DNA from 3 places in the Peribacillus sp. NPDC096540 genome. Region 1 is predicted to be linked to each of the others. Evidence: riboswitches for the same ligand, from Rfam matches in the RefSeq annotation. Region 1 holds a riboswitch; each other region holds the start of a gene.
What was found. Region 1 has a riboswitch for thiamine pyrophosphate ahead of thiC (phosphomethylpyrimidine synthase ThiC). Riboswitches for the same ligand answer to the same signal wherever they lie in the genome.

Region 1 (5,538 bases):
TTAGTTTTTATGAGTAAATAGGGTAAGCATTTTGATCTTTCAAAGAAAGATGAAGGCATTTTACCGATAATTATTCTTTTTCTAATGGTTGTGGTTTATTATTGTAATAGTGTAATTTTTTCGAATTCAATGGTAGGAAAAGAGGGGGAGCATTTTGGTAAAGGCAGTTTTTTTTGATTTAGATGATACGTTACTTTGGGATCAGAAGAGTGTGAAAGAGGCTTTTATAGCGACTTGCGAAGTGGCTAAGGAGAAATATGGTTTGAATGTGGATGAGTTTGAGGAAGCGGTACGGAAAGAAGCACGTGAGCTTTATTCTTCTTATGATACATATGAATTTACGCAAATGATCGGTATTAACCCTTTTGAAGGACTTTGGGGGGATTTTCGAGATGATCATAATGAATTCCGTAAGATGGCCGAGATTGTACCGGCTTATCGGAAAGAGGCCTGGACAAGAGGCTTGAAGGCATTAGGAATTGATGACCCGGCATTTGGTCTTGAGCTAGCAGAACGTTTCCCTGCTGAGAGACGGAAAAAACCATTTATTTATGAAGAATCATTCCGTGTGTTAGATGAGTTAAAAGGGAAATACAAATTGTTATTACTGACGAATGGTTCGCCTGAGCTTCAAAATACTAAGCTTGAAATCACGCCTGAATTAGTTCCTTATTTCGATCAAATCGTTATTTCCGGCGCGTTTGGACGTGGGAAACCGGATGCTTCTATTTTTGAGCATGCATTAGAAATCATGGAGCTTGATAAGGATGAAGTATTAATGGTCGGCGATAATTTAATGACGGATATCCTTGGTGCATCACGTACGGGCATTAAATCGGTTTGGATAAACCGTCATGATAAGGAACGGAATGAAGTCATCCCTAATTATGAAATCACGCATTTAGAGGAGCTTTTTCCTATCCTTGAGAGTCTGAAAAAATAACGGATATATCCCCTTCAGGTAGTAAGTTCAAAAAACTTAACTTGGAGGGGATTTTATTTAATTCAAAACATGGCATGAAAATAATAGGTCTTTGAAATTATTTACAAGTTAAAATGGATGGTATATAGTTACCTTGTAATAATTAATACTATTCAGACTAGGGGTGTCCAATAAAAGTTGGGCTGAGAGAGAAGCGCGTTAAAGCTTCTTAACCCTCAGGACCTGATCTGGTTCATACCAGCGTGGGGAAGTTAGAATCTACTATTCAATGACATTTAATTTGGTCATATCTGTAGTCATACTAACTTTAGCCAGGTCTTAAATATGAGACCTGGCTTTTTCGTGCGAAAATGGATTGGATTTTGTCCTTTTTAAACTAACTTAAAAAGGAGAAATGAAATCATGAGTAATTCAGTAAATGACATGAACGTTTCAATTATGTCCAATTTTGCAGGAAGTAAAAAAGTTTATGTAGAGGGGTCTAGACCGGATATAAAAGTTCCAATGCGTGAAATTCAACTGAGTCCAACAACAGGAGCATTTGGTGAAGAGGAAAATTTACCTCTACGCGTTTATGATACTAGCGGTTTCTATACAGATTCTGAGTATTCTATTGATATTCGTAAAGGTCTTGACCCTATTAGACGCAACTGGGTTCTTGACCGGGAGGACGTTGAAGAGTATGTGGGTCGTGAAATAAAACCCGAAGATAATGGTTATAAAAAAGTTGATTCTCATTCCAAAGCAGAAGTTTTTCCGGGATTGAAACGCAAACCCTTGCGTGCAAAAACAGAGAGGAACATAACCCAACTTCATTATGCTCGTAAAGGTATCATTACCCCAGAAATGGAGTTTATATCAATTAGAGAAAGTGTTTCAGCTGAGTTTGTACGAGATGAAGTAGCTAGCGGTCGGGCCATTATACCGGCTAATATTAACCACCCTGAAAGTGAACCAATGATAATCGGCCGTAATTTTCATGTGAAAATAAATGCGAATATTGGTAATTCTGCTGTTAGCTCATCCATCGAAAACGAAGTAGAAAAAATGACTTGGGCCACACGCTGGGGAGCCGATAACATCATGGATCTTTCTACAGGGAAGAATATACACACAACCCGTGAATGGATTATTAGAAATTCTCCTGTACCAGTTGGAACGGTACCGATTTATCAAGCACTTGAAAAAGTAGATGGAGTTGCTGAAAATTTAACCTGGGAAGTTTTTCGGGATACTTTAATTGAGCAGGCTGAACAAGGTGTTGACTACTTTACCATACATGCAGGCGTTCTTCTGCGTTATATCCCATTAACAGCAAAGCGGATGACAGGAATAGTTTCCCGTGGGGGTTCTATCATGGCTCAATGGTGTCTGGCTCACCATGAAGAAAGCTTCCTCTATACTCATTTTGAAGAAATCTGTGAAATCATGAAAACATATGATGTATCTTTCTCATTAGGGGATGGACTTCGTCCTGGATCTATTGCTGATGCAAACGATGAGGCACAATTTGCGGAATTGGAAACACTGGGTGAACTAACAAAGATTGCTTGGAAACATGATGTACAAGTTATGGTTGAGGGACCCGGTCACGTTCCAATGCATTTGATTAAAGAAAATATGGATAAGCAAATGGAAGTTTGTCAAGAAGCACCGTTCTATACACTGGGACCCCTGACAACTGATATAGCTCCTGGCTACGATCATATTACTTCTGCGATTGGGGCTGCCATGATTGGCTGGTTTGGAACTGCAATGCTATGTTATGTAACACCGAAAGAGCACCTTGGACTTCCAAATAAAGAGGATGTTCGAGTAGGGGTTATTACGTATAAAATTGCAGCACATGCTGCTGACTTAGCAAAAGGCCATCCTAATGCTCAAAAACGAGATGATGCCCTTTCAAAAGCTAGATTCGAATTTCGTTGGAGAGATCAGTTTAATCTATCTCTGGATCCTGAAAGAGCCGTTGAATATCACGACGAAACTCTACCGGCTGAGGGTGCCAAAACAGCTCACTTTTGTTCAATGTGCGGTCCTAAATTCTGCAGCATGAGAATCTCACAAGATATTCGTGATTTAGCGAAAGAAAAAGGGCTTGGTTTTGAGTCTGTAATTGATGAAGGCTTGAAAGAAAAAGCGAATGAATTTAGAAACACAGACGGAAAAATCTATCAATAATTTGGACGAAAGGGAGAATTCGATGAATCGAGTAATCCAGATTAAAGTTGAAATGAAACAGTTGGAAAATCAGCTGAATCTGCTAAAAAAAGAGCTGAGTATTTTTCGGGAAAATTGTAATCATGAATTTGTAAAAAATGATTATATACAAGAATGCACAAAATGCCACTTAATTGAGAGTCTGCAATGGTAGAGATTTCTTGTTTGAATGACTTTGGATTCTGAGAATTCAAGAAGAAAAATAGATAAGAGCTTACTTTAATGTTCATTAGGATTATTCAGTTTTATAAGTATGAAGGGGAAGAGGGACTAACCATCTTTTTTCCTTTTTCCTTATTTTTTGTAATCGCCGAATCAGACTTGGGGAAATTCCGAAATTCCCATAGATACTCTCCGCATTCCTTTCTCTTTTATAAGTATAAGTTACCCCAGGTATTTTCCTTTATCCTATATGTCCTTCATTTCTTCGGATCAATATTAGTCATAAAAACCAATACAATTATTATAAAGGAACATGGGTCTATGGGTTTTCATGGAAGGGTTTTGCACGAATAATCTTGTTTTGTTTTAACATACTAAGCTTGTCCACATCATTCAAACGAGGAGGAAATTTATATGCAAAATCAACAAGGTCAAACTCACCAGAATATGCAAACAGGTGCTATCCCCCCACAAATGAATCACGGTGGTCATGAAGTATTTGATGTTCACGAAGTATTATCAGGCACGATAACTACATTAAACACATATATGGTGTTACGCCAGTATGTGCAGGATCAAGAATTAATGGACATACTTGATCGTCAATATCAATTTATCCAAGAGGAATATAACATTTCATTAGAATGCTTTCAAACGGGACAGGATCCATCAAAACGAACACAAAGTTATAAAATGAATCAAGGTAACGATTTTATTTATGGTTTAACGCCAACCCAACCAAAGAAACCTTTACAATCGGCATCAGATATTACGGATGAGTACATTTCGAGCTGTATGCTCGGGGAGGTAAAGTCTGCTGCTTCTTTGAAAGCGATGTCCGCACTTGAAATTACTAATCCAGTTGTGCGTCGTGTATTTGCAGATTCTGTTCCAAACTGCATTGAAATGGCATATGAGATTTCAATTTATCAAAACAAACACCATTACTACCAAGTACCACAGCTTGCACAGCAGGATATGCAACAAATATTAAATTCGTTTGCACCTGCACCTGCACAAGGAAATAACAACGTAAAACATTAATTAGAAAACAAACAAAATCTAAAAAAACTAGTAAATCTAATTCGACCATTTAGATAACTATAGCAACTTAATTAAGAAGGGATAGGACTAAGCACCGCAAGTCCTATCCCTTCAATAATATTTAACCAGTGTTGTTTCCTTATTATTGTTTCATCTGATTTAGTTCCTGAACACAATTTTGGATAAGAGTTACAGCCTGGCTCATAGTTGCTCCTCCACCAAATGCTGCCGTCACTCCAATTGCTTCCAGGATTTCTTGTTCTGAACATCCTTGATCAAGGCATCCTTTAGTATGGTAGATAATACAGTATTCATCTTGAGAATATAAGCTTATGCCTAAAGCGATAAGCTGTTTCTCTTTCTTAGATAATAGACCTTCTTTAAAGCATTCTTCCGTAAATGAATTGAATTTCTCAGCGAGCTCAGGCATTTTATCTGTAAAAACACCAATTCCAGCTTTATAATCGTGAAGGGCATTTTCTGTAGTATTTCTAGCTTGAAATTCCATATTCGATTCCACTCCATCCCTAATAATCTTTCATCAAAAATTAGTATGAGCTAAACAAGAAATGATTAAACAAAAAACAATGGAGTTATTGTGGGGAAATGGATGAAACGATACTGCTACAGGGCTAACGTTTCTCTAGTGCAGGTGGATCTGAACCATTGAAAGAAAAAAATTAGTGAATATGAGTATAGATATGCTTGGAAAGAATCCCAGAGCCGGCCAAAGAAATCACGGACACAATGACATATAAATAAAACTGAATTGATGCGGAGTCGGATCAATATAAATCATGGAGACAGTGAAAAGATAGCCTGGTAAGATCACGTGTAGATGCACCAATACATATACATAAGGATATTCTGTTGCATCGTCACATATAGCTCATTTGTATAGAGCACCTCTAGACCGCAAGGCACCTGCAGATTAGTTGAAGACCAAAATATGGACAAAGTATAATGAAATATGTAAAGAGTTAAGATACCTTTTTTGCAGTGTCCAACTTAAAGGGGGAAAAATCGTAATGAATGAACTGAACGCATTATTCCGAAAAAGAATAGGGCTGCTGGAACATGAAAAAGTGACTTTTGAAAAATTAGATGAAATTCTTGAAAAGACAGCGAAAACAATTCCCTTTGAAAACTTATCCATCATGGCATCTAAG
Region 2 (5,538 bases), on a different contig from region 1:
TTCATCCAAGGCAGAAAAAGGTTCGTCAAGGCACATCAATTCCTGTGGGCTTAATATACTTCGAATAAACGCAGCTCTTTGCTTCATGCCGCCAGATAATTCGTGCGGATATGCTTTCTCGTACTCTTCTAATCCGGCTTTCATCAATAGAGCCTTTGCCATCTCTTTGTCTTTAACACCCGCAAGCTCGCTTCCAAGCAAAACATTTTCTAATACCGTTCTCCAAGGTAAAAGGGATGGCTGCTGAGGCATATAACTGATATGACCCTTTAAGCCATTTATTTTTTTACTGTCCAGTGAAATGATGCCTTGATGCGGCTTCAAAATGCCCCCGATTAAGTGGAACAATGTACTTTTACCGCTACCAGATGGCCCAAGGATTGTTACAAACTCTCCATCATCCACATGGAAATTTATATTCTCTAAAATATTCTGTTTACCATCGAAAGAAATAGAGACATCTTTAATTTGCAGCTTCATCCTTTTCACCCTCCTTTCTCTTCCATGAAACAAAGTATTTTTCAAGTAAGGTAATGATTCCAAAAAAGAGAAGGCTCAGTCCCATAATGATAAAAATGGCAACAAACACCCGATCTGTCCTAAATGAAGAGGATGCGAGCGTCATGTAAACACCTATCCCCGATTTAGCCCCAAGCCATTCCGAAATAACCGCGCCCATTACACTGTATGTGGCCGAAATTTTCAGGCCAGAGAAAATGAACGGAATCGAGTGAGGAAGTTCCAGCTTCCAAAAAAGTTGCATTTTCCCCGCTCCCATCATCTTGAAATAATGCTTAAGTTCATATGGAGTCTGGCGAAAACCGTCCAATGAAGCAACAGCAAGCGGAAAAAAACATACGAGAGAAATCACTATCAACTTAGGCAGCATACCAAAGCCAAACCAAATCACTAGAAGCGGTGCCAAAACGATGATAGGAATATTTTGTGATAGTATGAGAAGCGGATAAACAGCATCTTTCACACCAGGAAAAAGGTGTAAGAGAGCCGCAATTACTAAGCCAATACAGCTTCCAATAAAAAAACCCGATAATGCAAGGTTAGTAGTTGATATAAGGTGTCCAAAAAGGCTGTGAAACGACTCTATTCCTTCGATAAAAATGGCAGATGGAGCAGGGAGTAGCCATTTTTCAACCTTTAATAAGCCTGTTGCTAACTCCCATACTATTAGCAACAATAATAAAAGAAAGAAGGGAGCCCCCTTCTTCCAAATCTTTCTTCCGCTCATGGCCGATATTTCTCCGTTAACGTATCCATCGTGATCCCGCTAGGCTGATACAATATTTTCACTTGGGATATGACGTTCGGCGAACCTATTTCAATCATTCTCACATTCATTTTTTCTATAACCGCCAGAAGCTCCGAAAGCTCACCTTCCATTGTTGTTTCAAGAGGGTGCACCTCGTACTTGACACCTGATTCATCTATGATTTTAATCGCTTCATCGACTAAAGGGATGACATTTTCCCCTTTAGGAATAATTTGTATACTAATTAATGAGTTTGCCATTGTAGTTCCTCCTATTTTGGTAAAAATTCATTGGTAAATGCTTTCTCCGGATCGAAATCACCTTCAAGAAGATTATTTTCAGTCATCCACTCACTATAATTCTTCCAAATTTCAAGCTTTTGTTCACCCCATCGCGGAGCATCATCCTGATACTTAGATGCAAGCCACTTCTGGCTTTTCTTTACTAGCTTTGTATCTAGATCTGGTGCAGCCTTGATTAAAATGTCTGCTGCATCATCCGGATTCTTAATAGCGAACTGGTACCCTTTCGAAGCTGCCTCAACGAATGCTTTAACCGTATCGGGATCCTCTTTAATCATCTTTTCATTTGTGGTCAAAACAGGTGTATAGTAATCGAGCTTATCTGAGTAATCGGTTAAGTAAACCATATTCACCTTTTCATTTCGCAATTCAGCCTCAACGCCTGTCCACCCATAATAAATCCAAGCGAAATCAATATCTCTTTTCACTGAAGTGAAAAAATCCGAGTCGCCTGTATTTACTATTTCCACTTTATTTACATCCGCATTTTCTTTTTTCATGAGAGATTCGATGATGGCCTTTTCAACTGGAGACCCCCAGCCACCATACGTTTTCCCTTCAAAATCCTTAGGTGTTTTAATATTTTTAGCCACAGGAGAAGCGAATCCAGAGGTATTATGCTGGATGACAGCAGCTAGCGAAACAATCGGCACACCTTGCACGCGGGCCTGTGTAATGCCCTCCTGGTAGCTCACGCCAAATTCTGATTTCCCTGAAGCCACAAGCTTATCAGCTCCCGCTTCACCTGGCATGATAATTTCTACATCCAGGCCTTGTTCTTTAAAATACCCTTTTTCCTTCGCTACATACAATCCTGTATGGTTTGTATTAGGTGTCCAATCGAGTACAACCGAAACCTTTTTTAATTCTTTATTGTCTTCATTTTTAGCTGATTCTTCCTTTTCAGTAGTGCCACATCCAGCTAAAAGGAAGAACAAAGTTAACAGTGGTAAAAATTTATTCACTATTTTCACTATTTTTTCCTCCTACACTTTATATAAGATCCATATGCCGAAACTATATTGGGCGCCAGGCCACATCCAAATAACAGATAAAAAAAACAAAAAAACGCCCGAGGATGAATTCGGACGTTAACATACAAAACAGAAAGTCAGTCATAATATGTTCCCTCCGCTGGCATCATCCAGATCAGGTTCAAAGAGTCAGCATCTAAAGGACACAATCTCAGCCAGCAATACCGGCCCCCCTACATTTCTTGCACATATGAACTTTTCTCTCTCATTATATCAATTCATACAGAAAAGGGAATACTAATTTGCTTCTTCTAACGATTGGCCATTCTGATCATCCTCAGTAATAGGAATTAATTTGATCAGTATTGTTCAACAACTCATATAATAATTATTACACTGTAGCTAGTTCTTGACCTACTTGTATTAATCATTTAATTTTGTGACCAAGAGGTGGATATGATTATGATAAAAATTAATCAAAAATGGTTAGATGTCAGTCAAATCCAACCAGGTATATTATCTGAAAAAGCATTAGAAATTCTCCATTTAATGTGGAGATATCCTAATATTTTTGTATATAAGACAATGGAAGATCTTAAATTTGATCTAGAGATGAGGCTGCAAGTCATTCAAGCTGCCGTTTCGTTAGATAAGAGTAATCCTGAATTTACATCACTCGAGGATTCTGTATGCAATGAACAATATTGGCGACTTACAAAAGATGGGGCCTTCGAACTTAAGCAAAGGGTACCCCCTCATGTAGCACTTGAAGATATTTTCATAAACGGAAGTCTTTACGCTTTCGAATGCGCGACAGCGATAGTCATTGTTTTTTTAAAAGCTATTTTAGATTCGGCTGGTCCTAAGAATTTTGACCGTCTTTTTTCAGGCCTTACTCTTTATGACTGGCACTATCCGCAGAATCTGATTATTAGAATACATGAAGGGACAGATTATGTACCAGGCGACTGTGTTTACTTCAAAAACCCAGATTACGACCCTGCCACTCCAGAATGGCAAGGGGAAAATGCGATATTCCTTGAAGAAAACCTCTTTTATGGCCATGGGATTGGGATTACAGATCAACAAGGAATCATCAATGAATTAAATAGCAATAGAAAAGGGAATGCCAGCATATCAGCGTTCCTAACACAGCATATTATACGAATAAATAGTTCCCACTATAAACAATTCAAGCAAAATACCCTCCGTAATAACCCCGTATCTGAGTGCCTATCGAATATGATTGTTTCTGAAATAGGCTCGATAACTTATCTTTCGTAGCATTAACAGTTTCTCTTTAAAGAAAAATAGAATTTTCATATTGAAGATATAGATTTTGAATCTCCATTTAATAGCTTTTGAAACTCGACCTTCACTGATGAGTATCACTATAAAAAAAACGCTTGGGAGATGGATTTCCCCAAGCGTTTTTTTCTATTTATGCACCAAAATTTCTTTTTTCTTTAAACCTACGGGCCCCTGCCTTACCCCATTTTGTAATGGAAAGCGTATAAACCACTAAGGCAGACCAAATGAATAAAAAGGCTAAAAGATGTGCTTTTGTAAAACTTTCATGATAGACGAATACCCCGATTAACAAGGTTAAGGTTGGAGCAATATACTGAAAAATGCCAAGCATCGATAACGGTATCTTTTCTGCCCCTTTTGCAAAATATAATAGTGGTAGGGCTGTGACAACACCACCGCCAATTAACAGCAAGCTTGTGCTCCCTGAGGTTAAAAATTGTGATTCGGTTTGGTACATCAAATATATCAAGTAACCCAGAGCAAGAGGGGTTATCATCATCGTTTCGAGTGTCAGCCCGATTGCTGATTCGGCCTTGATCATTTTTTTTGCTAGACCATATAACCCAAATGTCATGGCTAAGGCTAGAGAGACCCATGGGATCGTACCGAAATGAATACCAAGTATCAATACACCGATTCCGGCGAGCAGGAACGACACAATCTGTGCCCCGCTCAATTTTTCCTTTAAGACTATTACTCCCAATAAAACACTGACTAGCGGATTGATATAATAGCCGAGGCTCGTGTCGAGAATTCGGCCTGAATTAACAGCCCAAATGAACACTCCCCAATTAGCTGTAACAAGCAGTGATGCCGTAAGCAATGCGGCGAATAATTTTGGGTTTCTCATTATGTTTTTGACATAATCCAGAAATGCATGCCATTTTTTCATAAACATCAATAAAACAAGCATGAAGACGAAAGACCATAACACCCGCTGAGCTAAAATCTCTATTGCACCAACTCCCTGAAGGAACTTCCAGTAAATTGGTACAACTCCCCACATTAAATAAGAAAGGGCGGCATATATCGCCCCTTCTTTTTGTTCATTTACTTTCATAACCTGCCTTCTTTCTAATTTCATTCCTTTATCGAAATCCTATTAATATTTTGCTTATCTATTCCATGTTTTGCAACTGTTATTTTTTATCATACATTATTCGGTCGTCAATGACCGTCATGACCGCTTCCACTTTCAGAAGCTCATCTGGATCTATAGCTAAGACATCCCGGTTAAACACGGTAAAATCGGCGTCGTACCCCTTTATGATCTGACCTCGCTGGTTTTCAAGACCAATCGCAGCCGCACTGCCTTTTGTATAAAGCGCGAAAGCGTCATAAACAGAAAGCCTTTCATCCATGCCGTACACTGTCCCATCATCACTGTTAATCTTTCGCCTTGTAACAGCTGCATGAATCCCCAAAATTGGATTTAATGGTTCAATCGGTGCATCTGACCCTCCCGCACAAATGATCCCCAGCTTCAAATACGTTTTCCAGGCATATGAGGATTCCAATAATTTTGCTGAAACCTTTTCTTCCACCCACGGAAAATCAGAAGGTACGAAACCTGGTTGAATATCAAAGATGACCGGTAGTTTTGCAGCCCGCTCCAAGAGTTCTGGACGAACAATCTGTGCATGTATGAGTCGGTCCCGAAGACCCTTTTTAGGTGGAAAAGCTT
Region 3 (5,538 bases), on a different contig from region 1:
CGATCTCAGGAATGCGACTCATTCAATCTTTTACCAATGAAGAATTTGAATCGAAGCGTTTTGCGGAACGTAATCATGAAAACATGGTAGCTAACATTAAATCGGTTCGCTTGCGATCTATGTTCGGTCCGGTTATCGATTTATTGAACAATATTGGTCTTGTTGCTGTTATTGTGTTTGGGGCTTGGCAAGTGATGGAAGGTGCATTTACAGTGGGATTAATAGTAGCCTTCCTCGCCTATTTGAGATTACTGCAGAGCCCTGTTCGCAATTTCAGCCGAGTTATCAGCATTGTCCAGCAGTCGGCTGCAGCTTTTGAGCGGATTACAGAAATTATGGAAACACAACCTGAAGTCAGAGACAAAGGAAATGCAATTGAGCTTCCTTCAGTAAAAAACCAAATTGAATTTCAATCAGTTGATTTTGCTTATGATGAAAGTGTTCCTGTTCTTAGCGATCTAAACCTAACAATGAAAGCTGGTCAAGTAACAGCTCTTGTCGGCTCTTCTGGTGCAGGGAAATCGACAATTACAAGCCTTTTAATCCGATTTTATGATCCACAACAAGGAACAATCAAAATGGATGGTCTTGATATCCGTGATGTGTCGCTGAAATCTATACGTAGCCAAATGGGGATTGTTTCTCAGGATATCATTTTATTCAATGGTTCAATCCGGGATAACATCGTTTATGGAAAACTTGATGCAACAGATGATGAAATCACTGAATCGGCTAAAGCAGCCAATGCTCATGACTTTATTAGTGCCTTTCCGAATGGTTATGATTCTCAAATTGGAGAGCGAGGCGTCAAACTTTCAGGAGGACAAAAGCAGCGAATCGCTATTGCTAGGGCACTTTTGAAGAATCCGCAAATCATCATTCTCGATGAAGCGACAGCAGCATTAGATACAGAATCCGAGCATTTAATCCAGGAAGCATTGTCACGTTTATTAGTAAATCGGACTTCAATTGTCATTGCGCATCGATTATCAACCGTTCAAAATGCGGACCAAATAATTGTTCTTGAAAAAGGCAGGGTCCATGAAAAAGGAACGCATGAACAGTTATTGACAAGTAACGGCAGATATAGGCAGCTTCATGACTTGCAATTCCCTCAATTGAAGGCCATAACGTAACAACTATACAACTGCCTAAAGAAACAGGGTCCGATTTATATATAATAAGCCATGTGTACAGAAATATTGCTTCTGTGCACTTTTTTTGAATTTATTTAAAATTATAACTATCTAAAATCCGATTGGTAATGAGCTGATACCCTTTTTCATTTGGATGAATTTTATCACTGAAATACTCTTTTTTCTTTTTATTTTCAAACAGATCATTAGTAGGGATAAATATCATTCTTTTATCCTCTTCTACTACTTCCTTTACTGATTGGTTATAATCATGAATGTGCTTTTCAAGCCTTTGATCATCTTTTTTTGGATTATACAGCCCAACTACAAGTATATCCGCTTTTTTGTTTTTCTTTAATAATGTAGAAAGGATCTTATGTAGATGGTCGATATACTCTCGTTTACCATCATTTATTTTTTGATCACTTATTTTTTTCAAGTTACCTCCATTACTGTTAATCAAGTCGTTTGTTCCAATATATACGATAAACGTGTCTGCTTTGTCCAGTTTCGTTTTAATTCGATTATCTTCAAGCTGATCAATGACACCCTCTGTTTCCTGGCCTTTAATACCGTAATTCCAAAAACGGACTTTTTGCTCAGAATCAGGGTTATTCAATTCATCCTCCAGACCTTCTACATAACCTCCCCCATCCTTATCACCTTTTCCATAGGTTAACGAATCTCCAAAAGCCATCACATCTTGCTCATCTTTCGACTCTGAAGCCTGAAACATAGATGCAACAAAACAAATTACTAGTACAATTACAGATAAACCTACTATTTTTTTCATTTGTTTCTCCTTTTGTATTTACTATGAAGTTTTTTATCTTTTAATTACCCCAAAAAAGAATATACTTAACATGAAAAAAATGAATTGTCAGAAAAACTGAAAAAAGTGTATGATACAATAAAAACATTCAATGAAACGGGTTTTCGTCAACCTCCTTTTATTCATAAATAGGGTAATAAGAATCCCATGTTTCTGGAGATTGTATACATAAAAAGGATAGGAGTTAAAATGATGGATGAGTATATAGAGTTTAGGGAAGCAGAACTAACAGATTTACCAAGAATAGTCGAAATATATAATTCGACTATTGCTTCAAGGATGGTCACTGCAGATACAGAACCTGTTTCAGTGCAATCAAGGCTTAAATGGTTTGAGGAACATCATTCTGAAAGACGACCGCTATATATTATTACATTCGAAGGAAAAACAGCTGGATGGATGAGTTTTCAATCTTTCTATGGTAGGCCAGCCTATGATTCTACTGCCGAGATCTCCATATATATTGATGATTATTTCCGGGGAAAAGGAATCGGACAAATTTCGATTCAAAAGGCAATTGAAGTGAGTCCAAAATTAGGTGTTAAGACACTACTTGGTTTTATATTTGCTCACAATACACCGAGCCTAAGACTTTTTTCTAAATTTGGTTTTGAAGAATGGGCGCATTTACCTCAAGTTGCCGAGCTTGATGGTATTGAACGGGATTTAGTCATCCTTGGTAAGCGTATTAATAATTAATATTTGAATTTCATTACTTAAAAGCTATTGCCTTCATTCAGCAGTAGCCTTTTTTAGTTTAAATGAAGGAATCTATTTTAAAGTCAATGACGAAATTTAATAATCACTATGAACTTTCTTAAACGAAAAATATTCTGATTTTCTTTTATTTGTTATAGCATTTAACAGCGAATCCAATTCTTGACTTGCTTGAACAGTTAGAAGGCTTGTAAAACCATAATCTGCTGCCAATTTAATCATTTCCCGTCTCTTTTCTTCTATTCTTTCTACGGTTATCTGTGGGGGCATCTATAGTCACTTCCTATTTATTCAATTTTCTTACACCTTTTATGATAATGAAATTAGTAGTTAAAATCAACCATATATGGGAATTAAAATATGTTATTACACAAGGTAAATGTGACAAAAAGCCTATTTCACTTCCTGTTTGTGTCTTTTTTGTGACATATTGATTCTAGACAAAAATAAAAAAGCATTCACTCATATACCCTGCGAATGCTTTAATAATATTGATCAGATTAATTAATATTTTAAGATAGTAAAGTATTCTAAGAACTCTTACTATGTCATCCACTCTGAAGGAGACTCGATATTAGGTCTATTAATTACAATCTTATATTCATCTTCAAGCACTTTTAATGGAACATCATATAGATGTCTTTCATCAGAGGTTTTATAAACTCCATTCGCCAATAACTCTTCAATCAACAATGCCTTCCTTTGTTCAATTCTCTTAAATAATTCTGCCATGTAAATGGCTCCTTCCCTTGTCTTCATGAGCTCAATTTAATATGAGCTAAATTGCAGTAATAGATTTCATTTCCACCAATTTATATTTACCTTTTCTATTATGTCACTAAACGTTATTTCACAAAAATAAAAGCCACTTCTAATTCAAGAAGAGGCTTACAGTAGTCCGTTCGGCTCTTCTTATCTTCCAAGCGTATGCTTGTTGGATGTGGCACAGTTCCCAAAATGGGTCTGCTGCCGAGGTTTCTTTGGGCCAAGTCCCTCCACCTCTCTGGATAAGAATTCAATATATAAAAGATGTAGAAATGATTTTATCCCAATATTCTTCAAAAGTCAATTACCCGGTTCCCCCTTCTTTTGATAGGTGCCCCATTCAAATTCGGGTTGCAATTTCCTGGCTTTCTGATATGATGTCAGTAATTACATACATTAACACCACTAGGGGAGTCTTTTTTTAGACTGAGATGGAATTTGTTCCGGACCCTTTGAACCTGAACTGGATCATACCGGCGGAGGAAAGTGGACGATATCGTCTTTAAACACATGACTTTATCCATCTACCCGTTCCGTTTTTCAGGAGCGGTTTTTTTTTAGATGAAAAAATGAATACTTAGACTGCTAGGGGAGCTCTTTTGCTGAGAATTAAACCCTTTGCACCTGATCTGGTCGTACCAGCGGAGGGAAGCAGGCTGTAAGAAGGAATTTGCTTCTTCCTCGGTAACAGCCGCTTTCCTTCAGAGAGCGGTTTTTTTATTGATCAGATAGTGTATGCACACTTTACAATTTTAGTAAATTTTAAATTTCAAGGAGGATGAACCATGGAGAATACCAAATTAGAAACCTTCAGTGATAGACTTCATGAACGTGCAAAAGGAATCTGGAAAAGGAACCATACACATCCCTTTGTTCAGGCTATTGGAGATGGGACGCTTTCAGAAAAGAAATTTGCCTATTACCTAAAGCAGGACTATATCTACCTTATGGATTATTCCAAACTCTTTGCTTTAGGAGTCATCAAAGCTCATAATCTCGAAATAATGGCTAAGTTTGCAAGTATTTTGAATGAAACCCTTCAAGTAGAAATGGATATCCATCGGAATTATGCTTTGGAATTCGGAATCAGCTCAATGGAATTGGAAAATACAGAACCTACTCCGACCACCCTAGCCTATACGGGTTACATGCTAAATGCAGCTCAGCATGGGACTTTGGCCGACCTAATCGCCTGCCTCCTTCCATGCGCTTGGGATTATTATGAGATCGGTTTGCTATTAAAAGAACAAAATGGTGAAGCATTGGAAAACAATCGCTATGCTGATTGGATTAGATCATATTCATCTCCTGAATTTGGTGAAGCTCACAAGTGGCTGATTGCATTGCTAGAAGAGTTATCTGAAGGAATGCCTGAAAAAGAACTTCTTAGATTAGAGAAGCATTTTTTGGTGACTTCCCGTTATGAATATTTATTCTGGGATATGGTTCAAAATGAGCATGATTGGCCACTGTAGGGTGTTGGCATGATGATGAATCCAATCAAGAAAATGACGCTGACTGCAATGATCGCGGCTATTACGACTCTAACCAGTTCATTTATTTTCATCCCGGCCGGATTTGCAAAAATCTTTCCTATTCAGCATCTGGCAAATGTCATGACAGCCGTTTTATTGGGGCCAGCATATGCGGTAACACAGGCTTTTTTAATTTCCATCATTAGAAACATGGTAGGTACCGGTTCTATATTTGCCTTTCCTGGCAGCATGATTGGAGCCCTTTTGGCTGCCGTTCTCTATCGCAGAACGAAAAGCATGGAATTCGCTTGCTTAGGAGAAGTTTTTGGGACCGGTATTCTAGGATCTCTTGCCTGTTACCCACTCGCTGTACTATTTTTAGGGGAAAAAGCAGCTCTTTTCGGTTTTTTACCGGCTTTTCTACTTAGTTCGTTTGTGGGTGCTACTCTAGCATTCATATTATTAAAAACACTTTTGAAAAATCATTATATAAAGGGGTTTTTTTATGAAAACAGCTCTAACCATCGCAGGCTCTGACTCTGGGGGCGGTGCGGGAATACAAGCCGATTTAAAAACATTTTCTGCACATGGGGTTTTTGGTATGTCTGTCATA

Region 2: it holds a riboswitch for thiamine pyrophosphate, as region 1 does, so the genes downstream of both, ACQKMR_RS07855 (ABC transporter substrate-binding protein) here and thiC (phosphomethylpyrimidine synthase ThiC) in region 1, are expected to answer to the same signal.
Region 3: it holds a riboswitch for thiamine pyrophosphate, as region 1 does, so the genes downstream of both, tenA (thiaminase II) here and thiC (phosphomethylpyrimidine synthase ThiC) in region 1, are expected to answer to the same signal.

Annotation. Positions count from the first base shown of each region.
Region 1 is NZ_JBNNTG010000049.1:3,001-8,538, reverse strand. It holds gene ACQKMR_RS25545 (HAD family hydrolase) at 155-943, shown strand; TPP riboswitch at 1,093-1,209, shown strand; gene thiC (phosphomethylpyrimidine synthase ThiC) at 1,343-3,124, shown strand; gene ACQKMR_RS25535 (spore coat protein) at 3,740-4,369, shown strand; gene ACQKMR_RS25530 (carboxymuconolactone decarboxylase family protein) at 4,512-4,877, opposite strand; gene ACQKMR_RS25525 (hypothetical protein) at 5,106-5,201, opposite strand; gene ACQKMR_RS25520 (arylamine N-acetyltransferase family protein) at 5,398-5,538, shown strand, end outside.
Region 2 is NZ_JBNNTG010000005.1:222,768-228,305, reverse strand. It holds gene ACQKMR_RS07870 (ABC transporter ATP-binding protein) at 1-480, opposite strand, end outside; gene ACQKMR_RS07865 (ABC transporter permease) at 464-1,246, opposite strand; gene ACQKMR_RS07860 (thiamine-binding protein) at 1,243-1,527, opposite strand; gene ACQKMR_RS07855 (ABC transporter substrate-binding protein) at 1,539-2,534, opposite strand; TPP riboswitch at 2,679-2,788, opposite strand; gene ACQKMR_RS07850 (protein-glutamine gamma-glutamyltransferase) at 3,006-3,827, shown strand; gene rarD (EamA family transporter RarD) at 3,985-4,914, opposite strand; gene ACQKMR_RS07840 (amidohydrolase) at 4,994-5,538, opposite strand, start outside.
Region 3 is NZ_JBNNTG010000002.1:202,103-207,640, reverse strand. It holds gene ACQKMR_RS03075 (ABC transporter ATP-binding protein) at 1-1,136, shown strand, start outside; gene ACQKMR_RS03070 (GDSL-type esterase/lipase family protein) at 1,228-1,929, opposite strand; gene ACQKMR_RS03065 (N-acetyltransferase family protein) at 2,161-2,667, shown strand; gene ACQKMR_RS03060 (Spo0E family sporulation regulatory protein-aspartic acid phosphatase) at 2,764-2,955, opposite strand; gene ACQKMR_RS03055 (Fur-regulated basic protein FbpA) at 3,229-3,417, opposite strand; SAM riboswitch class I at 3,595-3,699, opposite strand; TPP riboswitch at 3,848-3,952, shown strand; TPP riboswitch at 4,028-4,117, shown strand; gene tenA (thiaminase II) at 4,236-4,925, shown strand; gene thiW (energy coupling factor transporter S component ThiW) at 4,941-5,462, shown strand; gene thiD (bifunctional hydroxymethylpyrimidine kinase/phosphomethylpyrimidine kinase) at 5,431-5,538, shown strand, end outside.